2 regions of the Bacillus sp. 7894-2 genome follow, and region 1 is predicted to be linked to the other one. Evidence: predicted binding sites of a transcription regulator. Region 1 holds the regulator's gene; the other holds the start of a gene.
What was found. Region 1 encodes LexA, which represses DNA repair genes until DNA is damaged. Its sites were predicted from a motif close to CGAACATATGTTCG; they were not measured.
Positions count from the first base shown of each region.

Region 2: a site for LexA is predicted at 2,191-2,204, ahead of CHI10_RS08295 (YhjD family protein). Genes of this name have one in related genera too.

Region 1 is NZ_NPDG01000004.1:130,108-134,324, reverse strand. It holds gene tkt (transketolase) at 1-408, opposite strand, end outside; gene CHI10_RS01085 (DUF896 domain-containing protein) at 633-866, opposite strand; gene CHI10_RS01080 (YneB family resolvase-like protein) at 1,010-1,657, opposite strand; gene yneA (cell division suppressor protein YneA) at 1,667-1,999, opposite strand; gene lexA (transcriptional repressor LexA) at 2,157-2,780, shown strand; gene CHI10_RS01065 (DUF4257 domain-containing protein) at 3,061-3,345, shown strand; gene glnA (type I glutamate--ammonia ligase) at 3,458-4,217, opposite strand, start outside.
Region 2 is NZ_NPDG01000057.1:66,665-70,881, reverse strand. It holds gene CHI10_RS08300 (S9 family peptidase) at 31-2,016, opposite strand; gene CHI10_RS08295 (YhjD family protein) at 2,247-2,636, shown strand; gene CHI10_RS08290 (competence protein ComK) at 2,741-3,295, opposite strand; gene CHI10_RS08285 (IDEAL domain-containing protein) at 3,496-3,732, shown strand; gene CHI10_RS08280 (Type 1 glutamine amidotransferase-like domain-containing protein) at 3,795-4,217, shown strand, end outside.

The sequences.
Region 1 (4,217 bases):
AGCCAGGTGGCGTTCAGCCATAGCCATACCGACAGCCATAGCAATTCCTTGTCCTAATGGGCCTGTTGTTGCGTCAACACCAGGTGTATGGCCGAATTCAGGGTGACCGGGCGTCTTGCTTCCCCACTGTCTGAACTCTTTAATGTCATTCATGGAAACATCATAGCCGGAAAGATGAAGAAGGCTGTATAAAAGCATAGAGCCATGTCCGGCAGAAAGAACAAAACGGTCACGGTTGAACCATTCTGGATTTTTCGGATTGTGGTTCATGAAGCGTGTCCAAAGTGTATAAGCCATTGGAGCAGCTCCCATTGGCATGCCCGGATGGCCGGAGTTCGCCTTTTCAATGGCGTCAATTGATAAAGTACGAATGGAACTGATGGATAGTTCATCTGTGTGATTAAACATTCATTACATCCTTTCGAGTAGTAATTCTTCACTCTTTTAATATTATCGGGTGTCCCTTTTTTTCACAACCAATAGGGTCAGGTAAAGGACAAAAAAAGCCGGTTTGTTACTATATTGACACAAAAAGACCCGGCATATGTAAAAAAAGCGGAGATAGATCAGTAATGCCATCTCCTCTATTAAAAGAAGGAATACAGCACAGTGTATCCCTTGCAATTATATTATTAGTGAAGGCGGTTTTTATTTTGGAAATCTTTCAGCTTTTTTGGAGTTACATCGTTCCCTTTCGGGTCAACGATTGTAACGCCTTTCAGCGTGTTTAACATACCAGAGCGGAAAGTCTCCAAATACTCTTTGCGCAAAGATGTCTGTTCTTTCGCTTCTGCTTCTGTTAGTCCGGATTCCTTGGCCTTCTTTGCCAGTTCATTAATTCGGGCAAGTTTTTGTTTAGGCAGCATTTATTAAAACTCCTTTATATCAAAAGTTTACCTTTGAATAATCTGATGGAAGTTTTTATTATACAGCAGCTTCAGATATGGAACAATACTGAAACTCAAATGCCATCATACTAAAAATGAGCACTTTTGACAAGGAAAGTGCTCTACTCAGCAAGTGAATCAATATGTTCTTTATACCTTCTATGGACAGTTGCTTTGGAAATATTATAGCCAAAACCTCTAAGCGTAGCTGCAATTTCAGCAAACGTTAACTCGTTTTTCCTCAACCGGACAATTTCCTCTATCGGCACCTCTATTCTTTCCCTGCCGCCATTTACTCCCTGATTACTTAGGTTTTTCTCGGGCCTGTATCCTTTATCAACAGCCCGTTGCATGCCGCGTTTGATTTTGATGTTATGCAGCTTTCTCTGATACTCCTCTACCATCCCTACGATACTGAGGACCATCGAATCTGATTCCGAAAGCTCCAGCTTTCCGTTATTCGAGATGCTATATAACTGGACTTCTTCTTTAAATATGCAATGGAGAATCGCAATCTTGGCATTTCCCCTCCCCAGCCTTGTTTCATCCTGGATTAGAACAACTTTAATATCCTTTTTTTTAATTAAGTCTAAAAGGACCAATATACCGTCTCTTTCGAGATCGTATCCGCTGGCCTGTTCACGGATGACCTTGACTACATCAAAGTCATGCGTTTTTGCCAGGTTCAAAAGCTCTTCTTCCTGTCTTGAAAGGGATGTTTCCTGAGTATCCTTTGTTGTACTAACTCTGCAGTAAATTATTGCTTTCATAACTTCTCCTTATTCGTTAAGGTCTGAACTGGCAAGCTCTTTATATGGCTGGTCATCCAGGGCTTTTACTGGAATAACAATTTCATCACCCGGAAAAATCCTACCTGCCGCTATCCCATTATTTCGTTCTACCCAATTTATAAATTGATCTTTTGTAAGAGAATGCTCAGAAGAAAAATTTTCAGCAATCTCCCATAAAGAATCACCTTCTGCAACAGTGACTTTCACAAACTTTTCCGTATCAGGCGTTTCTATTTGCATGAGCATTATAAATGATGCTGCCACACTTAAAGCGAAGAGAATAATAGCATAAGAATATGATTTCCACAATTTGTTCAGCATGATATACCACCTCTAAAAGAATGTATGTTCGTATTTGATGTTTTCATTATAGACCGAACACTTGTTTTGTGTCAACAAATATTCGAACTTATGTTTGTATCAAATGGTAATTGATGCTATAATTGAGACAATAAAAACACATACGAGGTGCGTAAAGATGGTGAAATTATCAAAAAGGCAGCAAGATATATTGGAGTTTATAAAAGAAGAAGTTAAATTAAGAGGATATCCTCCTTCTGTAAGGGAAATTGGGGAAGCAGTCGGTCTGGCTTCAAGCTCGACCGTTCACGGCCATCTCGCAAGGCTTGAAAGCAAAGGACTGATTCGCAGGGACCCTACAAAACCGCGTGCTATTGAAATTTTAGATTTGGACGAGGCTTCTAACATTCCCAAGGTCAGTGCAGTTAATGTTCCAATCGTAGGTAAAGTAACTGCAGGACAGCCGATAACGGCAATTGAAAATGTTGAGGAATACTTCCCGCTTCCGGAAAGAATGGCTCCTGCTGACGAGCATGTTTTCATGCTTGAAATCATGGGCGAAAGTATGATTGAAGCCGGAATCCTTGATGGAGATTATGTAATTGTCAAACAGCAGAGCACTGCCAATAATGGGGATATCGTGGTGGCTATGACAGAGGAAGATGAAGCAACGGTCAAAAGATTCTTTAAAGAAAAAGATTTTATCCGTCTGCAGCCCGAAAACTCGACAATGGAACCAATTATCCTCCGCAATGTTTCTATTCTTGGCAAGGTTATAGGCGTATACCGTCATATGCATTAATAGATTCAAAAGCAGGCATCGCTGCCTGCTTTTTGTTTTTTCCAATATTAAGAAGGTAATCAGTTCCTATTACCTGGTACTATCAGTTAAATCCTACGAAAGTAACTGATACTTTTCTTTTAGCATAAGGTTACAGTCATGTATGACTATTTTGTTGTTCAGAAAATTCGGTATTTTTATGCATGTTATTTTATATTCATTTTCAATATAATGGTAATACACCGAGAATCAACCTAAGGTCGCTTGTCCAAAATCTCGACTTTAGGAGTGTGAAGTAAAAATGTTTTTGAACATTACCTTCGCTTTGTTGATTGGTGGGCTGGTTGGTGTCGTTGGACATATTCGGAAAGAAGGCAAAATGGTTAAACCCAGAAGGACAAAAAAGTTCATCTATCTGGGGGTCTTTGAAGAGGTAATCATGGGGGCTTTAGCGGCTGTTTTTTTGGTCGTATCTTCAGATCCTGACTCTGCCTTAAAGGTAGTTCTACTGGCGGTGATTGCAGGATTTGGAGGAGATGCACTACTGACATGTCTCGATTTCTTAAAAATAAGACACAAAGAATAGAGAGATGCAGAGAGATAGAAATTAGTTAAAACCTCGTTCAATTGAAACGGGGTTTTTGCATTTTTCATAAAAAAAACCCCTGACTTTATCAGCCAGGGGTTGTCATATTTTCTTAGTACATGCTCAGGTACTGCTCGCGCTCCCATGGATGCACTTGCGTACGGAACATATCCCACTCGATTTCTTTCGCTTCAATGAAATGTTCGAAAATGTGATCGCCGAGAGCAGAAACAATTACCTCATCTCTCTTTAGCTCTTCAAGCGCTGCTGCCAATGTAGGAGGCAGATCCTTGATTCCTTCTTCCTCACGCTCTTCTTTTGTCATTACATAGATATTGCGGTCCACTGGTGCAGGAGGAGTCATTTTATTTTTGATTCCGTCCAGGCCAGCTTTTAATAATACAGCCATCGCAAGGTATGGGTTCGCAGCAGGGTCAACGCTCCGCACCTCAACACGTGTACTTACTCCGCGGGAAGCAGGGATACGGATAAGAGGTGAACGGTTTTGAGCAGACCAGGCAACATAGCAAGGTGCTTCATAGCCTGGTACCAGACGCTTGTATGAGTTAACGATAGGGTTTGTCACTGCTGTAAATGCAGTTGCATGATTCACGATACCAGCAATAAAGTGGCGGGCGTCATCACTTAGCTGAAGATCGCCGGTTTCATTGAAGAATGCATTTTTGCCATCCTTGAATAGTGAAACGTTGCAGTGCATTCCGGATCCGCTGACACCGAATAATGGCTTCGGCATGAATGTTGCATGCAAGCCGTGCTTTCGGGCAATGGTTTTAACAACAAGCTTAAATGTCTGGATTTGGTCACAAGCTGTTAGAGCATCCGCATATTTGAAGTCGATTTCGTGCTGGCCA
Region 2 (4,217 bases), on a different contig from region 1:
ACCGCAAACCCGAAGGTCTGCGGTTTTACCTCAAAGATATTCATCAAACCAGCCGGCTATATAGTTTAGGCGGCTGATTCGCAAATTTGGTTTTCCGCTTCTTGAAAGCTCATGATTGGCTTCAGGGAACCGGACAAATTTTGCTGTTTTCTTCCTATGCTTTAAAGAAATGAATAGTTGCTCTGCCTGTTCGATTGGACAGCGATAGTCTTTTTCACTGTGCAGAATCAGGAGTGGTGTATTTATGTCATTCACATAAGCAAGCGGAGAGTGTTTCCATAGTTTTTCTATATCATTCATGTCACTCTTGATTTGCCAATCAGTAAAATAGTAGCCGATATCACTTACTCCATAAAAGCTGATCCAGTTGGAAATGGAGCGCTGAGTGACAGCTGCCTTGAACCTGCTGGTGTGTCCAATAATCCAGTTGGTCATAAAGCCTCCATAGCTTCCTCCCGTTACGCCCAGCCGTTCTTTATCGATGAAATCGAAGTTTTCGAGCGCGTAATCGACCGCATCCATAATATCCTCATAATCCTTGCCTCCGTAATCTCCTCTGACAGCGTCTACAAAATGCTGGCCGTATCCATGGCTTCCCCGTGGATTGATAAACAGAACCGCATAGCCTTTTGCGGCGAGGCATTGGAATTCATGGAAATAAGAATTGGCATACATAGCATGAGGTCCGCCATGGATCTCAAGCACAAGCGGTGCTTTTTGGCCTTCTTTCAAATGGACTGGTTTCATGATCCAGCCATGGAGGTCCCACTCATCCGAAGATTTAAACTGAATGGGCTCTGCATCTGCCAGCTCCACTCCGCTCAGGAACTCTTCATTGACTTTTGTCAGCTGTTTTAATTCTCCTGTCGGAACATCAAGTAAAAATAATTCCCCTGGAGATGACGGCCTGCTGATGGCTACAACCGCTTTATTGATAGTTCCACCCGTGGTCAGTCCATATACATGCTGCTGATCCAGCAGGGCAGGATACAATTCCCCATCTAAAGAGCCATAATAAACAACTGTATTCCCATGATCAGTTGCCAGGAAATAAAAGCTTCTGCTGTCCTCTGCCCAAAGAACTCCCGGTGTTACTGCACCCTGCTGGAAATCTCCAATGGCATAATCACCAGCCAATATGTCCAATTCTGCAGTCAGGCACTGCAAATGCTCAGATTTGAGGTTATACACCCATACTTTGGTATGCGTAGCATTTTCGTATTCCCTTTCATGCCCGAACAATCCTATGTGTTTTCCGTCAGGGGACCATGCAGCGCTTCCGAAATATCCATTACCATTTGTAATCTTTTTCATGTCTTTTGTTTCAAGATGGATGATATACACATCGCTTAGAAAAGAAAAATCCTTATCTTCACTCAAATCTGCCGTAACAGCAACCCATTCCCCATCTGGGGACCAGTCCTGCAATTGGAAATCATGTTCTCCGGTTGTCAGCTGCTCCATCTCGCCAGTTTCTATATCTATTAAGGCAACCTGGCTGTACCTTCCGTTCCAAAAACCCTGAGCGTCAGATTTGTGCTTCATTTTATCTATCTCAATCGGTACTGGCTTTTCTTCCCTTTTTTCCTGATTTTCCAGTGTTTCTGCGGCTTCACCCTGTTTTAATGAAAGATTGAAGGCAAGTTTCTTTCCATCAGGGGACCAGACAGGATTTGAAGCACCATTTGCACAATGTGTCACCTGTCTGGCTTCTCCGCCTGCTTTGCTCATTATATAAATCTGTGACTTCCCGCCTCTGTCTGATACAAATGCAATTAACTCCCCATCTGGAGACCAGCGGGGTGAATGATTGCGGTGTTTGCCGTAAGTCCACTGAACAGGCTTATTGCTTTTTGCAGTATTTATGTAAAAAACATTTGAACTATATGTATTTTCTTCTTCAAGCATTCTGGTCTCGACAAAAGCCAAATCATATCCATTCCTGGAAAGCTGCGGATCAGCTGCAGATTTTAAATGATAAAGGTCTTCTGGTTTAATTGGTCTTTTTTTCGTCATTTATTTCATCCTTCCTAACTGTGTGTTCTACTTATTTCGACATCAGAAATAAAATCCCTTCCCAATTAGCTTTAGGCTGAAACTTTTTTTCATTATTGGAAATGATGAAGTATAACAGTATTTCGACAAATATAGGCTCTTGCAAGATAAAACATTCCTTTGTAAAATTGGATAAGAACATATGTTCTTTAACAAGGCAGGATACTATTATTTAAGGGGAGCAGAACAATATGACCAGAATTCCTGAGGAAGACCGTAATATCATGGAACAGGCTATTTATCTGCCAATGGTGCTGACGGTTTTAAATCGTGACTCCATTGTCATTAATAAAAGCCCGTTTAAACTAAAACAGCCTTATCTTGATTTGGTTGAAGAAACAATGAAGGTCATTCAAAGTGAACTCTCTGAGGTAAAACGCTATATGAATAAAAACCAGCTAAAGGTACAGGAAGTAAAGAGGGATGAGGCATTTACTATGTTTATGTTCCTGTATAAGGGATATGAGGAACACCATAATTACTTTAATCCCCGAATCCGCAATAAAGTTCAGGAGCTAATGACCTATTATCTTATTAAAAAACCTTTGCCGGGACCAGGGAAAAGCCGGAAAGCCAATTAAAATTTGCAATAAGAAAGCCTGCAGCTAATAAGGCAATATACTACGGAAAATAGAAGCATGAAACTCCGCATGCTTCTTGGTTGTCCTTCAATTCCAGCCCTTCTCTATTGGTAGGCTCCTTTTCTCTCCGAAGCATTCATTATTTTGGAACCATTCGCATAGTAATGTGACTTTCTCTCTGAATCTTCTATCCTTTTTGTCAATGTCGTTTTCAGCAGTGCTGTTCTGAGCACCTGGTTATTAAGGGTTGTATACGAGGCTGGAATTATAAAGCTTTGCTTGTTCTTAAACACTACTTGGGTTTGTGCATTCTCCGCCCGCTTGAAGTAATTGATGTGATCCAATGCAATCCACATACATTCCGGATTGCTTGGAGAAGCTGTCGGGAAAAAATAAATGAAATTCGTGGGGTCAATCGTTATCGGAGCTTTATGGGTGAAGCCGGTTAATTGGCGTGTACCCTCTTTTCTTCCTTCATAGCTTGAACCAAAATATTTGCAGCTGCTTTTAATTATTTCAATCGGCTTAAAGGGAGAAGTTACTTCATCATCAAGCTCCCAGATTTGCGAATAAACTTTTATCCCATAAGAGAGAGGTTTAATAATCATCGTATTTGGATTGATTTCATATTCTTCGATTATTTGAATATTTTGGGTCATACGTTTTCATCTCCTTTTCTTTTTCGTTCTCACTTTTTCCATATTAACACCAATTTATCAAAAAATTACAAATTTGTTCAATAGTTTTGAAATTGTTCACATTTTCGACATTCCGAAAATATTTTCTAAAAATTTAAAAAATTTAGTTGAATATTCAAAGGTAATTCCATATAATATTAAAAAGCTCAGGGGTGATTTCCATGAAGGAAAAATCATACACCGACTTAATGAAAACGAGTGGATCGAAGCGGAAAAACCTTAAGGAATCTTTTGTACTGGATCTTTACCTTGAAATGCTTATTTCAGAGATCCTGCTCAATAATGAAAGAGAAAAGCTGATGAAAAAAGTAGACGCGGCGATTGATGAAGGAAATAAACCGGCATTTATGCATTTTTCGAAGCAATACAAAGAACTTTCCAAGCGTTTTGGCACTTAAAAATCAGTTTGCCCCCGCCAACCAGCGGGGTATTTTATTTTTAGTCAGGAAGGCGGGGAATAATGAACAGCAGGCATTTATTTTTAATGGGCGGAAGCCCTCCATTCGGGCAAAGGTTAGGAAAAATGTTTACAGAGCTTGCCTGCGGCTCGGATGGCAAAATAGCAATACTCTTTTTGGAAAGGGATGGCTGGGAGATGTATATGAATAAGTATACTTCTGCCTTAGTTCCTAATGGAGCCAGGAATTTCTGCTATCTCCCGCTTTCCTCTGGCCCAGCAGAATCTTATCTTCAAGAATTAATGTCCTGTTCCGGCATCATTATTGGAGGCGGTGACACAGAAAATTACAGAAAATTCATTGTGGATAGTGAAACCGGAGAATGCATTAGAAAGATGTATATGAATGGTATTCCAGTAGCAGGCTTTTCGGCAGGCGCCCTGATCATTCCGGAACATTGCATCATTCCCCCTATTGATAACCTT